3 regions of the Alicycliphilus soli genome follow, and region 2 is predicted to be linked to each of the others. Evidence: predicted binding sites of a transcription regulator. Region 2 holds the regulator's gene; each other region holds the start of a gene.
The links. The regulator FNR, encoded in region 2, switches genes on or off when oxygen is low (the NO sensors DNR and NnrR bind a similar motif). The targets are predictions, from matches to a motif close to TTGATNNNNATCAA.
Positions count from the first base shown of each region.

Region 1: the regulator FNR is predicted to act here: its motif matches at 2,693-2,706, upstream of cyoA (ubiquinol oxidase subunit II).
Region 3: the regulator FNR is predicted to act here: its motif matches at 2,870-2,883, upstream of cobA (uroporphyrinogen-III C-methyltransferase).

Region 1 is NZ_CP160388.1:1,401,843-1,406,604, forward strand. Features, by position in the region: gene cyoB (cytochrome o ubiquinol oxidase subunit I) at 1-1,496, opposite strand, end outside; gene cyoA (ubiquinol oxidase subunit II) at 1,521-2,522, opposite strand; gene ABUE11_RS06615 (MFS transporter) at 2,829-4,160, shown strand; gene tolA (cell envelope integrity protein TolA) at 4,263-4,762, opposite strand, start outside.
Region 2 is NZ_CP160388.1:2,651,224-2,655,985, reverse strand. Features, by position in the region: gene ccoP (cytochrome-c oxidase, cbb3-type subunit III) at 1-1, shown strand, start outside; gene ccoG (cytochrome c oxidase accessory protein CcoG) at 85-1,527, shown strand; gene ABUE11_RS12645 (FixH family protein) at 1,589-1,867, shown strand; gene ABUE11_RS12640 (hypothetical protein) at 1,959-2,246, shown strand; gene fnr (fumarate/nitrate reduction transcriptional regulator Fnr) at 2,295-3,035, opposite strand; gene hemN (oxygen-independent coproporphyrinogen III oxidase) at 3,207-4,589, shown strand; gene ABUE11_RS12625 (sulfite exporter TauE/SafE family protein) at 4,593-4,762, shown strand, end outside.
Region 3 is NZ_CP160388.1:1,533,600-1,538,361, forward strand. Features, by position in the region: gene ABUE11_RS07235 (Lrp/AsnC family transcriptional regulator) at 1-179, opposite strand, end outside; gene ABUE11_RS07240 (Lrp/AsnC family transcriptional regulator) at 166-1,173, opposite strand; gene ABUE11_RS07245 (cytochrome D1 domain-containing protein) at 1,177-2,385, opposite strand; gene ABUE11_RS07250 (cytochrome c) at 2,382-2,732, opposite strand; gene cobA (uroporphyrinogen-III C-methyltransferase) at 2,952-3,776, shown strand; gene rng (ribonuclease G) at 3,838-4,762, shown strand, end outside.

The sequences.
Region 1 (4,762 bases), 1.2 Mb from region 2:
GACGGGTCCTCGAAGTGGTTCACGCGGCGCGTCACACCCATCAGGCCCACGATGTAGAGCGGGGTGAACGCGACCCAGAAGCCCACGAGCCAGAACCAGAACGAGCATTTGCCCCAGAACTCGTCGAGCTTGTAGCCGAAGGCCTTGGGGAACCAGTAGTTGATGCCGGCGAACACGGCGAACACCACGCCGCCGATGATGACGTTGTGGAAATGCGCGATCAGGAACAGCGAGTTGTGCAGCACGAAGTCGGCCGGGGGCACGGCCAGCAGCACGCCGGTCATGCCGCCGATGGCGAAGGTGCACATGAAGCCCACCGTCCACAGCATGGGCACGTTGAAGCGGATGCGGCCGCGGTACATGGTGAACAGCCAGTTGAAGATCTTGGCGCCCGTCGGGATCGAGATGATCATCGTCGTGATGCCGAAGAAGGTGTTCACCGTCGCGCCCGAGCCCATGGTGAAGAAGTGGTGCAGCCACACCAGGTAGGACAGCACCGTGATGCACACCGTGGCGTAGACCATGGAGGTGTAGCCGAACAGGCGCTTGCCGCTGAAGGTGGCCACGACCTCGGAGAACACGCCGAACGCGGGCAGCACCAGGATGTAGACCTCGGGGTGGCCCCAGATCCAGATCAGGTTCACGTACAGCATGGCGTTGCCGCCCAGGTCGTTGCTGAAGAAGTTGGTGCCGGCGTAGCGGTCCAGGCTCATGAGCAGCAGCGCCGCCGTGAGGATGGGGAAGGTCGCCACGATCAGGGCGTTGGTGCACAGCGCGGTCCAGCTGAACACGGGCATCTTCATGAGCTGCATGCCCGGCGCGCGCATCTTGATGATGGTCACGATCAGGTTGATGCCCGACAGCGTCGTGCCCACCCCCGCGACCTGCAGGCCCCAGATGTAGTAGTCCAGCCCCACGCCCGGATCCTGCGCCCCCAGGTTGGACAGCGCGAGCCAGCCCGAGGTGGAGAACTCGCCCAGGAACAGCGACACCATGACCAGCACGGCGCCGCCGGTGGTCATCCAGAAGCTGAAGTTGTTCAGGAACGGGAACGACACGTCGCGCGCGCCGATCTGCAGCGGCACCAGGTAGTTCATGAGCCCGGTGACGAAGGGCATGGCCACGAAGAAGATCATGATCACGCCGTGGGCCGTGAAGATCTGGTCGTAGTGGTGCGGCGGCAGATAGCCCATGTTCTCGCCAAAGGCCATGGACTGCTGCAGGCGCATCATGGCCGCGTCGGCAAAGCCGCGCAGGAACATGATCAGGCCCAGCACCATGTACATGATGCCGATCTTCTTGTGGTCGATGCTGCAGAACCAGTCGCGCCACAGCGGGCCCCAGAGGCGGAACTTGGTGAGGGCAGCCACGACGGCCAGGCCCCCCAGGACCACGGCAATGAAGGTCCACAGCACGATGGGCTCGTGCGCCATGGGGATGGAGTCCCAGGTGATGCGGCCCAGCAGCCAGTGGGTCGGAGTAGGTTGTTCAGACATATCGGATCTTCTGGCTCGTCAATTTCACTGGTGGTGGCCGCCGGCCTCGTGGTGGGCATGCTCCGCGGCCTGCGGTTCGGCCTTGGCGGCTGCCTTGCCGGCCTTGGCGCGGCGCGCGTCCGCGGCCATGACCTCGTGCATGCAGGGCTGGCCCTCTTGCACGCAGCGGTTGAGCACCCGGTCATAGAGGCCCTCGGCGACGCTGGAGAAGCGCTGCACGGGGTCGCGCTCGCTGGGCTCGGCCAGGGCCAGGTAGCGCGCCTTGTCCAGCGGCTTGCCCTCGGTCTTGGCCTTGGCGATCCATTGCTCGAACTCGGCATCGGACAGGCCGTGGAACTTGAACGTCATGCCCGAGAAGCCCTTGCCGCTGTAGTGCGAGGCCAGGCCCGGGAACACACCGGGCTTGTTGATCACGGCGTTGAGCTCGGTCTGCATGCCGGGCATGGCGTAGATCATGCCGGCCAGGTCGGGCACGTAGAACGCGTTCATGGTCGAGGTCGCGGTGAGCTTGAAGAGAATGGGGCGGTCCACCGGCGCGGCCAGCTCGTTGACAGTGGCGATGCCCTGCTCGGGGTAGAAGAACAGCCATTTCCAGTCCATGGCCACGACCTGCACCTCCAGCGGCTTGACGTCCGCAGGCAGCGCGCGCTGGGCGTCGATGCGGTCGAGCGGGCGATAGGGGTCGAGCTTGTGCGTGGCAATCCAGGTCAGCGCCCCCAGGGCGATGATGATCATGAGCGGCACGCTCCAGATCACGAGCTCGAGCACCGTGGAGTGGTGCCAGTCCGGGTCGTACTTGGCGTTGGCGTTGCCCTTGCGGTACTTCCATGCAAACAGCAGCGTGAGCAGGATGACCGGCACGATGATGATGAGCATCAGCAGCGTGGCGGTGATGACCAGGTCGCCTTGCTGGGCGGCAACGTCGCCCGCGGGGTTGAGTACGACGGTCTTGCTGCAGCCGGACAGACCGGCGGCCGCGACCGCGGCGAGCCAGGCCGGCCCGCGGTGTTTCTTCATGTGGATCATGAGAGGAGAGTGACGAAGGCGTCTACGGACGCGCCCGGCGGGTGGTGCGCCCTAGGTGTAAACGCGAATTACTGGACGGGCGCAAATGTAATCTGACTGGCACATTGGCCCGCGAGCCACCTTGCAAAACATCAATCAATCGCGTCTAAGGTCGTGAAAAACATAGGTTTTTGACGTTTGTCACGAAATCGCATACCCGACTTGATGTAGTGGTTTTCCCTGGATCGGGCTCGGTAGAAGCGCACTTGTTGATCGCCATGCTTGCGTGTAGAACGGATTCGTGTTCATCGCAGGAAGTCCCGAATCATGAGCAATGCGTCCATCGTCTTCCCCGTCCATGGCCATGAGGGTGCGGCCGCGCTGTCGCAGGCCCACACCGATGAGGATGTCACCCCGGGCGAGATCGCCGTGGGCGTGGTCATAGGGCGGGCATCGGAGTATTTCGACTTCTTCGTCTTCGGCATCGCCTGCGTGCTGGTGTTTCCGTCGCTGCTGTTTCCCTTCCTCTCGCACCTCAACGGCACGCTGGCGGCCTTTGCCGTGTTTGCCCTGGCCTTCATCGCGCGCCCCTTCGGCACGGCGATCTCCATGGCCGTGCAGCGGCGCTGGGGGCGCGGCACCAAGCTGACGCTGGCGCTGTTCCTGCTGGGCGTGTGCACCGTGGGCATGGCCTTTCTGCCGAGCTACCAGAGCGCGGGCGCGCTGGCCATCGTCGTCCTCGTCGCCCTGCGCATGGGGCAGGGCGTGGCGCTCGGCGGCTCCTGGGATGGCCTGCCCTCGCTGCTGGCCATGGCGGCGCCGCCCGAGCGCCGCGGCTGGTACGCCATGCTGGGCCAGCTCGGCGCGCCCCTGGGCTTCGTGCTCGCGGCAAGCCTGTTCGCGTACCTGTACGGCAGCCTGTCCCAGGCCGAGTTTCTCGACTGGGGCTGGCGCTACCCCTTCTGCGTGGCCTTTGCGATCAACGTCGTGGCGCTGTTTGCGCGCCTGCGCCTGGTGGTGGGCCAGTCCTACGCCGAGCTGCTCGAGGAAAAGGAGCTGGCGCCCGTGGGCGTTGCGCGCCTGATGCGAGACGAGGGCGGCAACGTGCTGCTGGGCGCGTTCGCGGCGCTCGCCAGCTTTGCGCTGTTCCATGTGGTGACGGTGTTTCCGCTGTCGTGGATGGCGCTGTACTCCGATCGCTCCATGACAGAAGTGCTGTGCGTGCAGATCGTCGGCGCCCTGCTGGCCGTGGCGGCGGTCGCGCTCTCGGGCCGGCTCGCCGATCGCCTGGGCCGGCGCAACCTCCTGGGCGGCATGGCCGTGCTGATCGGCCTGTTCAGCCTCGCCACGCCCTGGCTGCTGGGCGGCGGCGAGTTCGGTGGCAATGTGTTCCTGCTCGGGGGCTTTGTGCTGCTTGGCCTGTCCTACGGCCAGGCCTCGGGCACGGTGACGGCCAACTTCTCCACCCAGTACCGCTACACGGGCGCGGCGCTGTCGGCCGACCTGGCCTGGCTCATCGGGGCGGCGTTTGCGCCGCTCGTGGCGCTGGGACTGTCGGCCCACTTCGGCCTGGGTACGGTGACGCTGTATCTGCTGTCGGGCGTGGCGTGCACGCTGGCGGCGCTGCGCATCAACCGCATGATCGAGCAGCGCTCCTGACGACCAAAAAACGATAGCTGCCTGCGCCCTGTCTGCATGACTTTCATGCCGTTTTCGGCATGAAGTCAAGCACTGACAGGCGCAGGCAGCTATGTTTTTTTATTAGTCCTTCGGGCGGAAGCCGATCACCAGCGAGGAGGGCACGCGCCCGTCCACGTCGCGCGGCAGGGTCTCGGTGCGCTGCAGCGCGCGCATCACGGCGTCGTCCCAGGCCTTGTTGCCGCTCGAGTGCGTGATGCGCACGCCGACGATGGTGCCGTCGGGTGCGGCGCGCACCTCGACCTCGGCGCGCGGGTTGCCCTCGCCCAGGTCCGGATAGACGATGTTGGGCCTGACCTTGGCCGCGACCTTTCCGCCATAGCCCGCCGACGGCGAGTTGCCGGAGCCGCTGCCCTGGCCCTTGGATGGCCCGGCCGATGCGGCAGCCGTGCCCGTGCCACCCGTGCCGGCCATCTGCTGCATGCGGCGGATGTTGGCCTGGTGGCGCGCCTCGGCTTCCTTGGCCTCCTTGGCTTCGCGCGCGGCCTGTTCGGCCTTGCGGCGCTTGTCCTCGGCGAGCTTCTTCTGCTTCTCCAGCTTCTCCTGCTCGGCCTTTTCCTGCT
Region 2 (4,762 bases):
ATATTACTGATATGAGCCGGGCCCCCTCGTGGGGCGCCGGCTTTTTTATTGTGCAAGACATTCTTGCAACAAGAGATTTCCACGATGAATCCAGGCCAGGGAAAGCCCCGCAAGGTGATACCGATCGCGCCTAACAAGGCCGAGACGTCCAAGGGCGAATCTGTGTCCCTGTACGAGGCACAGAAGAAGGTCTATCCGCGATCCATCAGCGGCATTTTTGCGCGATGGCGCTGGGTCATGGTCTATGTGACCCAGCTGATTTTTTATTGCTTGCCTTGGTTCCAGTGGGGCGAGCGGCAGATGGTGCTTTTCGATCTGGGTGCGCGCCGCTTCTATATTTTCGGCCTGGTTCTCTACCCTCAGGATTTCATCTATCTGACGGGGCTGTTGATCATATCTGCCTTGGCCTTGTTCTTGTTTACCGCGGTGGCTGGGCGGCTCTGGTGTGGGTTCTCCTGCCCGCAAACCGTCTATACAGAGATATTCATGTGGATTGAGCACAAGATCGAGGGTGATCGCAGTGCTCGGATACGCCTGGACAATGGACCATGGAATTTTGAGAAGATCTGGAAGAAGACCCTCAAGCAGGTCATATGGGTGACTGTTGCCTTCTGGACAGGTTTTACCTTTGTCGGTTACTTCGTCCCGATTCGTGAACTGGGCGGCGAGCTGCTTGCGTTGCATGGGACCTGGCAGCTTTTCTGGGTTTTCTTCTATGGTTTGGCTACCTATGGAAATGCGGGCTATCTGCGTGAGCAGGTTTGCAAGTATATGTGTCCCTATGCGCGATTCCAGAGCGCAATGTTTGACCGCGACACCCTGATCGTCACCTACGATCCCGAGCGTGGCGAGCCGCGTGGGCCTCGCGTGAAGACCGTGGATCACAAGGCCAAGGGCTTGGGTGATTGCATTGACTGTTCCTTGTGTGTTCAGGTGTGTCCGACGGGTATTGATATCCGCAACGGCCTTCAGTATGAGTGTATTGGTTGCGGTCTGTGTGTGGATGCATGCAATACCGTGATGGACAAGATGCAATATCCGCGTGGGTTGATTCGGTTTTCAACACAGAATGGTGTGAAAAACCACTGGACTCAGGCGGAGATATTCAAGAGGGTGCTTAGGCCGCGCGTGCTTTTCTACACCACCATACTGCTGGCGCTTTGTATTGGAATGATGGCGAGCTTGGTCGTTCGCACTCCATTGAAGGTGGATGTGGTGCGGGATCGTGCTGCCTTGTCCCGTATTGTCGCTGGCGGCAAGTTGGAGAATATCTATCGTTTGCAAATCATGAATGCCACCGAGGGCGTTCAGCGCTATACCATTGCGGCACGCGGCCTTGAGGGTCTGGAGGTCGTGTCCGATGGGGATGTCGAAATAGGCCCTGCGGAGTCGCGCTGGGTCGTCGTGCGCTTGCAGATTCCTTATGGTTCGGCGGCGCCGGGTTCGCATCCGGTGTATTTCGATATTCGAGAGCAGGGTGGCCAGGCCGGGGTTGCGGAGAAGTCGGTGTTCCTTGTTCCTCGTTAGCAAGGGAGCAGTGCTGTTCTTATGTTTGTTGGGCCTTCATTGGGTCGCGGAGTTTGATGTCATGACCACAACTACACCAGAGACCAATCTGTCGGCAAAGCAGCCATGGTGGAGATATGGCCATGTCTGGTTGATCATCGCCGGGCCAGTAATTGTGGTAATTGCAGGCTTCGTGACGCTTTGGCTTGCACTTGCTCAGCCTGACCCACTATTGTCTGAAGACTATTATCAAAGAGGTCTGAATATCAACGAGACCCTGAAGAGCCAGGACGCAAGCATGACACCTGCCATCAAGGGTAGAAATCATGCGGCTACGCCGGCGGAAGACCAGCCTCGCTGACGCAGCGAGCTGGCCGGCCTAGGGGGAAACGGGAAGACACGGGTTGCACATCTGATGCTAGGCTTTCGCAGGTCAATCTGGAGGTGCTTCTATGTGGGTGCAGCGACTGATGTGGATTGCCTGGCCGGCATTCCTGATGGCCGGCGTTCTCGAGATGCTGGTGTTTGCCTTTGTTGATCCTGCCGCGCTGCAATGGTCTGACGAGCCAACCCGGCTCTCGCGAGAGGCTGTCTATACGGTCGCATTCTTTGCATTTTGGGTGATCATCATGATCTCGGGCGCACTCACAACGCTGCTTGCCGCTTCTCCGTTCGAGTTCAATGGCTCCCCTTCATCGCGCAGGACTGGGCGCGATGGTGATTCGAACTACGCCTCCTGATCCACCAGTTTGCTTTGAGTGTGGGGGGCAGGTGAAGCCCGGAACTGGCTAGTGCCCAGACTGCTGATTGTTCACGATTCGCTTCAAGGCTTCTGTATTCACAATGCGAACGTGACGTTGCTTGACTTCGACAATTCCGTCTTCGACGAACTTGGAGAAGGTGCGGCTCACCGTCTCCAGCTTGAGGCCCAGGTAACTTCCAATCTCCTCGCGGGTCATGCGCAGCACCAGTTCCGACTGTGAGAATCCCCGCGCGTGAAGACGCTGCACCAGGTTCAGCAGAAAGGCTGCAAGCCGTTCTTCCGCACGCATGCTTCCGAGCAGAAGCATGACGCCATGTTCCCGCACAATCTCCCGGCTCATGATCTTGTGGACATGGGTCTGCAATGCGGTGAATTCGCGCGACAGCTCCTCGATGCGTTCAAATGGCATCACGCAAACCTCGGCATCTTCGAGGGCCACGGCATCGCAGGTGTGTCGATCGTTGACGATTCCGTCGAGGCCTATGATCTCACCTGCCATCTGAAAGCCGGTGACTTGGTCGCGTCCGTCCTCGGTGGCCACGCAGGTCTTGAAGAATCCGGTGCGTATGGCAAAGAGAGACGTGAAGGGCTCGCCATTGCGAAAGAGCGTGCCCCCGCGTTTGACCTTGCGGCGCACCGCGACGATATCGTCGATGCGCTTGAGCTGCTGCTCGTCCAGCCCTACAGGCATGCACAACTCGCGCAAGTTGCAGTTCGAGCAGGCTACTTTGATGGACTGAGGAGTGTGCATGGATATCCGGTTCATGATGCGAGCCTGCCCCTGGCCACTGTGGAAGCGGGTTGCATCGCAACTTGTTGGAAGACTTTGATCTAAGGCTGCATTGTCGTCCATTGGACATTGCGGATGCTTGATCGACGTCAAGGACGCTGACCAGACTGTACGGCACAGTGCGCTCGAACCGCAAGGAATCCCTTCATGACTGTCGTTACAACTGAGCTTCTGCGTCGCTTTGACGTTCCGGGGCCGCGTTACACCTCCTATCCCACTGCAGATCGCTTTGTGGAGGCATTTGGAGAGAAAGAGTACATCCTTGCACTGGCACAGCGCCGTGTCGGGTCCGTGGCCAAGGCCATGCCGCTGTCCCTGTATGTACACATCCCGTTTTGCGAGTCCCTTTGCTACTACTGTGCATGTAACAAAATCATCACCAAGCATCCCGAGCGTGCCGAGGTGTACCTACGGTACTTGAGCCGTGAGATCGATTTGCATACCGCGCACTGCGGCATCGGCCAACATGTGAGCCAGCTGCATTTTGGAGGTGGAACGCCGACGTTCCTGTCCGACGATGGTTTGCGGGAATTGATGGGCATGCTCAAGCGGAGCTTCGTGTTCGTGCCTGGGGGGGAGTACTCCATCGAAGTGGATCCCCGTACGGTGGATGAGCAGCGACTGGCACTCCTGGCGGAACTGGGCTTCAACAGACTCAGCTTCGGCGTGCAGGACTTTGATCCCGAAGTGCAGAAGGCTGTGCATCGGATACAGCCTGCCGGGAAGGTGTTTGGTCTGGTCGAGAGTGCGCGCAAGCTGGGCTTTGAATCAGTCAACGTGGACTTGATCTACGGCTTGCCCAGGCAAACGCCCGAGTCATTCGACCGTACCTTGGAGCAGGTCGCCCAACTGCGTCCTGATCGCATTGCGCTCTATGCCTATGCCCATCTGCCTGAACGCTTCAAGGCGCAGCGACGGATCATCACTTCAGAACTGCCGATGGCATCCGCCAAGGTGTCCATGTTGGCGCGCTCCATAGATGCGTTCATGAACGCCGGTTACGTCTATGTGGGCATGGACCATTTCGCGTTGCCCGACGATGCGCTCGCTGTGGCCAAGCGTCAGGGGCGGTTGCATCGCAACTTCCAAGGCTACAGCACGCAGCCCGATTGCGATCTGATCGGCCTTGGTGTGTCGGCCATTGGTCGGGTGGGCGCAACCTACAGTCAGAACGCGAAGACGCTTGATGAGTATTACGACGCAATCAACCATGGCCACCTGCCGGTCGTGCGTGGCCTGGCGTTGACCAAGGATGATCTGGTGCGGCGCGCGGCCATCATGGCCCTCATGTGTCAGGGGGAGTTGCTTTTCGAGCCGTTTGAACAGTCTTGGCTCATTGATTTCCGGCGCTATTTTGAGGCCGAGCTGCGACAACTCGAGGAGATGGAGCAGCAGGGACTTGTTGTCGTTTCGCCTGAGGGCGTCACTGTCACCACGATGGGCTGGTTCTTCGTGCGGGGTGTCGCAATGGTGTTCGACAAGTATTTGCAGGCAGATCGGAACCGAGCGCGGTTTTCACGCATCATCTGAGCCATGCTATTGGCTCTGGCCTCGACGGCTTTCTTGATGGGGGTGACAGGTGGGCCGCACTGCCTTGTCATGTGTGCTGCACCTTGCGCGGCATTGACATGCGGCGGTGTCGTCGCAGGCAAAGGGCATTCGCAGGCAACGAGGCCAACACCGCGCGGCGCCACGTTTCGACG
Region 3 (4,762 bases), 1.1 Mb from region 2:
ATCTGGAACAGCGGGCCAAAGCGCGTGAGCACGCCCTGGTCGAGCAGGGCCTGCAGGCGCGCGATGACGCGCTCCTCGCTCCAGCCCAGTTGCTCGGCCACGGCCGCAAACGGGCGGTCGACGAGCGGAAACCCGCCATGCAGGTGATCGATCAGGCGCGCGTCGTCAGGCGTGAGCATGGGCTGCTCCCATGTGGGTCGGGCCGTGGTGGCCGAAACGGCGCGCGCCGGTCTGCTTGAAGCGGCGCAGCGAGAACAGGGTGGCGCGCGGCCTGTCGTGCAGGCCTGCCCGGGCGATGGCCGCATCGACCGTGGCGCGCACGCTGTCGCGGTCCCTGCCATGGACCATGCAGTACAGGTTGTAGGGCCAGCCCGGCGCGCGTGCGCGCTGGTAGGCCAGGGTGATGCCCGGTATCTGCGCCAGTGCCTCGCCACAGGCATCGACGCTGCCATCGGGCACGTCGAACACGGTCATGGCGTTGGCGCAAAAGCCAAGCTCGTGGTGGCGCACGACGACGCCAAAGCGGCTCAGCGTTCCGGTCGCAAGCCATTGCGCCAGCCGGCCCAGCACGGCTTCGGCAGGCATGGCGAGCTCGGCGGCCCAGGCATCGAATGGTTGCTCGACCAACGGCAGGCCGCGCTCGGCGAGCGCCGCCAGGGGTTCGTCCTGCGCCTGCAGGCTGCTGTGTGCCCAATGGGTGGCGCCGCTGCCCTGCGACTGCGCACCGCGCAGGTCGAAGCCGGTGTCGATGCGATAGGGCCTGAGCATGGGCAGGCGCAGCACGGGCAGGCCGGTGTCGGTCTCTATGGCGCGCAGCAGCCGCTCCACGGACGCAGCATCCCGGCCGGTGGCGACGAACCAGAGGTTGACCTCATGCTCGCGCTCGTAGTTGTGGTTCACGCCCGGGTGGGCGGAGACGCAGGCGGCCACGGCCTCGAGCCGCGCGGGTGGCACGGCCATGGCGGCCAGCAGCGACGCGCCGCCCGCGCCCGGCGCAAACACGGCGCCAATGCGGCTCAGCATGCCCGCCGCGTGCAGAGAGTGGTAGCGCTCGAGCACCTCGGCCGCGGTGAGGCTCAGGCTGGTGCCGATCTGCGCGAAGGGCGTGCGCACGAGAGGAAAGTCGCGCTGCCAGGCGTTGAGCAGGCTCAGGTCGGGGGGCGAAAGCGCCATGGCTCAGAACCCCATGCGTTGTGCGCGTGCCGTGAAGAAGATGCCGCTCGGCGCATCGACATGGAGCGTGCCCTGCAGCTCGCGCGTGTGCGTGTCGTAGACCTGCACGCGGTTGTCGTCGCGGCAGCTGATCCATACGGACTCGCCGCGCGGCGTGAATTCCATGTGCAGCACGGCCTTGCCCGGCTCCAGGGTCTGCACCACGCGCTGGCTCGGCGTGTCTATGACCTGCACGCGGTTGTAGTCGGGCACGGAGAAGTTGACCCACACCTGGCGCCCATCGGGCCGCGCCATGACGAAGACAGGCTGGCCGGCCACGGGAATGCGGCCCACTTCCTGCCAGCTGCCGGTATCGACGATCAGCACCTCATGGCGGCCTATGGCCGGCAGGTAGGCATGGCGCCCGGCAATCGCCCAGCCGCGCAGGTGCGGCATCTTGTACACGGGCAGGGGCTTCTCGCCGCGTCCGTAGCCGGAGAGGATGCGGCGCACCTGGGGCTTGTCGTCCCAGAGGTCGAGCATGGCCAGGCCGTCCTCGCCGAACAGCCCCGCGATGTAGGTGCGGCCGTTGGGCGAGAGCAGGGCGTCGTAGGGCTGCTGGCCGATGTTCTCGAAGGTGGTGACCCGGGGCTGGCGCGGGTTGCTGCAATCGGCAATGCAGATGGCCGCGGCGTCGAACAGGCTGTAGACAAAGCGTCGCTGCGGCAGGTCGGCCAGGCCCACGACGCGCGAGCGTTGGCCACCCGCCATGGTGGCGGGCACGTCGGCCAGCAGCTCCAGCGTGGCGGCGTCGAACACCTTGATGCCGCCCGGTGTGTAGTTCTGCGCCACCACCAGGCTGCCGTCGGCACTGATGGCGCCGCCAATGGAGTTGCCGGCCTGCATCGCACGGTGCGTGATGCGCTGCGTCAGCAGGTCCACGCGGGTCAGACCGCCATCGCGCCCGAAGACATAGGCAAAGCGCGCATCGCGCGAGAACACCACCGAGGCGTGCGACAGATCGCCAAGGCCTTCGATGCGGCCCGTGACCTCGCGGCGGCTGGTGTTGACCAGGGTCAGCGCGCCGCGCGCGCGCTCGATGACCACTCCGAGGTCACCCGTGCCCTGCAGGATGGGGGCGGCGTCACCGGATGCGGCCGGCTGCGTGCTGGCGCAGCCGCCGGCCAGCAGCGAGGTGCCGGCGGCAAGCGAGAGAAGGGATCGTCTTTTCATGGTGCGGGGTTCTTGCGTTCTTCGGGGAAGCCTGTGCTCAGCTGCTGGGCAATCCAGAGGGCCTCGGCATCGCTCAGCATGGCACTCCAGGGCGGCATGGGCGTGCCTGGAATGCCGTGGATGATGACAGCGGCCAGATAGTCGGCGGGCTTGGCCGCCAGGGCCTCACGTGTCAGCGCCGGGCCCAGGCCACCGGTCAGGCGCATGCCATGGCAGGAGCCACAGTCCTGTCGCACCATGCGGATCAGTTGCGTGGCGCGCTCGGGCGAGGGCGCGGCCGGCGCCTGTGCCCATGTTGCCGTGGCGGCGAGCGCCAGGGTAAGTGACAGAAATGCGTTGCGTGCCATGACGAGCCTCAGATGGCGGCATCCCCGATGCCATGCCATTGGTGGAGCCGATGAATCGGGATGACCTGCGTGACGGCGGCCTTTCCCGCCTCAATGTGCGAGTGGGTGCATCGTGCTGCGGGTATTCCCTGATGTCCTTGACTTACCTCAAGGACGGGCGGCTTATGGTCTTTGAACAATGGAGCCCGCACCATCATCCGCCATATTTGAAAGGCCGCCATGAGCTTCATTGAAGACGCACGCTGGTTCACCACCATGCCCAGGGCGGGCGAGGGTGAGGAGCCGACCACGCCGGGGCGTGTGACGCTTGTCGGCGCCGGCCCCGGCGACCCGGAACTGCTGACCTTGCGCGCCGTGAAGGCCTTGCGCGGCGCTCGCCTGGTTCTCTATGACCATCTGGTGGGAAAGGAGGTGCTGCGCTATGTGCCCGACGACGCGGATCTGATCTACGTGGGCAAGGAGTCCTCGCACCACACGTTGCCGCAGGACGCCATCATCGATCTCATGGTGCGCCTGGCGCGCAGCGGGCGCAACCTGGTGCGCCTCAAGGGCGGCGATGGCTTCATCTTCGGCCGCGGTGGCGAGGAGGCGCAGGCCCTGGTCGAGGCCGGCATCGCCTTCGACGTGGTGCCGGGCATCACGGCGGCCCAGGGAGCGGGTGCCTGCGCCGGCATTCCGCTGACTCACCGCGACCATGCGGCGACGCTGGTCTTTGCCACGGGCCACCTGCGTGGGGACAACGAGGTGGCGCTGGACTGGGAGGCGCTGGCGCGCCCGCGCCAGACCGTGGTGATCTACATGGGCATGGGCACGCTGCCCGTGATCTGCGAGCAGCTCATGCGCCACGGCGTGCCAGCCAGCATGCCCGCGGCGCTGGTGGAGCAGGCGACGCTGCCGACTCAGCGCTGCATCACCGGCACGCTCGAGGAGCTGCCGCGGCTGGCGCAGCAGCACCGCGTCCGGCCTCCGGCCCTCATCGTGGTGGGCGAGGTGGTGGCCTTGCAGCCGCAGTTGATGCGGGGCATGCAGGCCGTGGTCATGTGACAGGGCCGGCCCGGGGAAGGGCCGGTTTCAGGCATCATGGGCGCCTCATCAGACAAAGCCCATGCAACAAGACATTCTCATCAACTGGTCACCGCAGGAGACACGCGTCGCGGTGGTCGAAAACGGCGCCGTGCAGGAACTGCACGTGGAGCGTGCACTCGAGCGGGGCCTCGTCGGCAACGTCTATCTGGGCAAGGTCTCGCGCGTGCTGCCCGGCATGCAGTCGGCCTTCATCGACATCGGCCTGGAGCGCGCCGCGTTCCTGCACGTGGCCGATGTCTGGCAGCGCCAGGAGGGCGGCGAGGCGCCCATGTTCGCGCGCAAGAACGAGCCGCCCGTGCCCATCGAGAAGCAGGTCTTCGAGGGCCAGTCGCTCATGGTGCAGGTCATCAAGGATCCCATAGGCAGCAAGGGTGCGCGCCTGTCCACGCAGATCAGCATCGCCGGGCGGCTGCTGGTCTTCCTGCCGCAGGACGACCATATCGGCGTGTCGCAGAAGATCCCGCAGGAGGAGCGCGACGCGCTGCGCTCGCGTCTGCAGGCGCTGGTGGGTGACAAGTCCACGGGCGGCGGCGGGGGCTTCATCCTGCGCACCAATGGCGAGGACGCGAGCGACGAGGAACTGGCCGAGGACATTGCCTACCTGCGCAAGACCTGGGCTGGCATACGCCAGGCGGCGCTGAGCCAGCCCCCGACCTCGCTGCTCTACCAGGACCTGAGCCTGCTGCAGCGCGTGCTGCGCGATCTGGTGGGCGAGCAGACGCAGACCATACGCCTCGATTCGCGCGAGCAGTTCGCCCTGCTGCAGCAGTTCGGGCGCGAGTTCATGCCGGCCGCGGTGGCCAAGCTGCAGCTGTACAAGGGCGAGCGGCCGATCTTCGATCTCTACGCGATCGACGAGGAGATCGCGCGCGCGCTCGGCCGGCGCGTGGACCTGAAGTCCGGCGGCTATCTCATCGTCGATCAGACCGAGGCGCTCACCACCA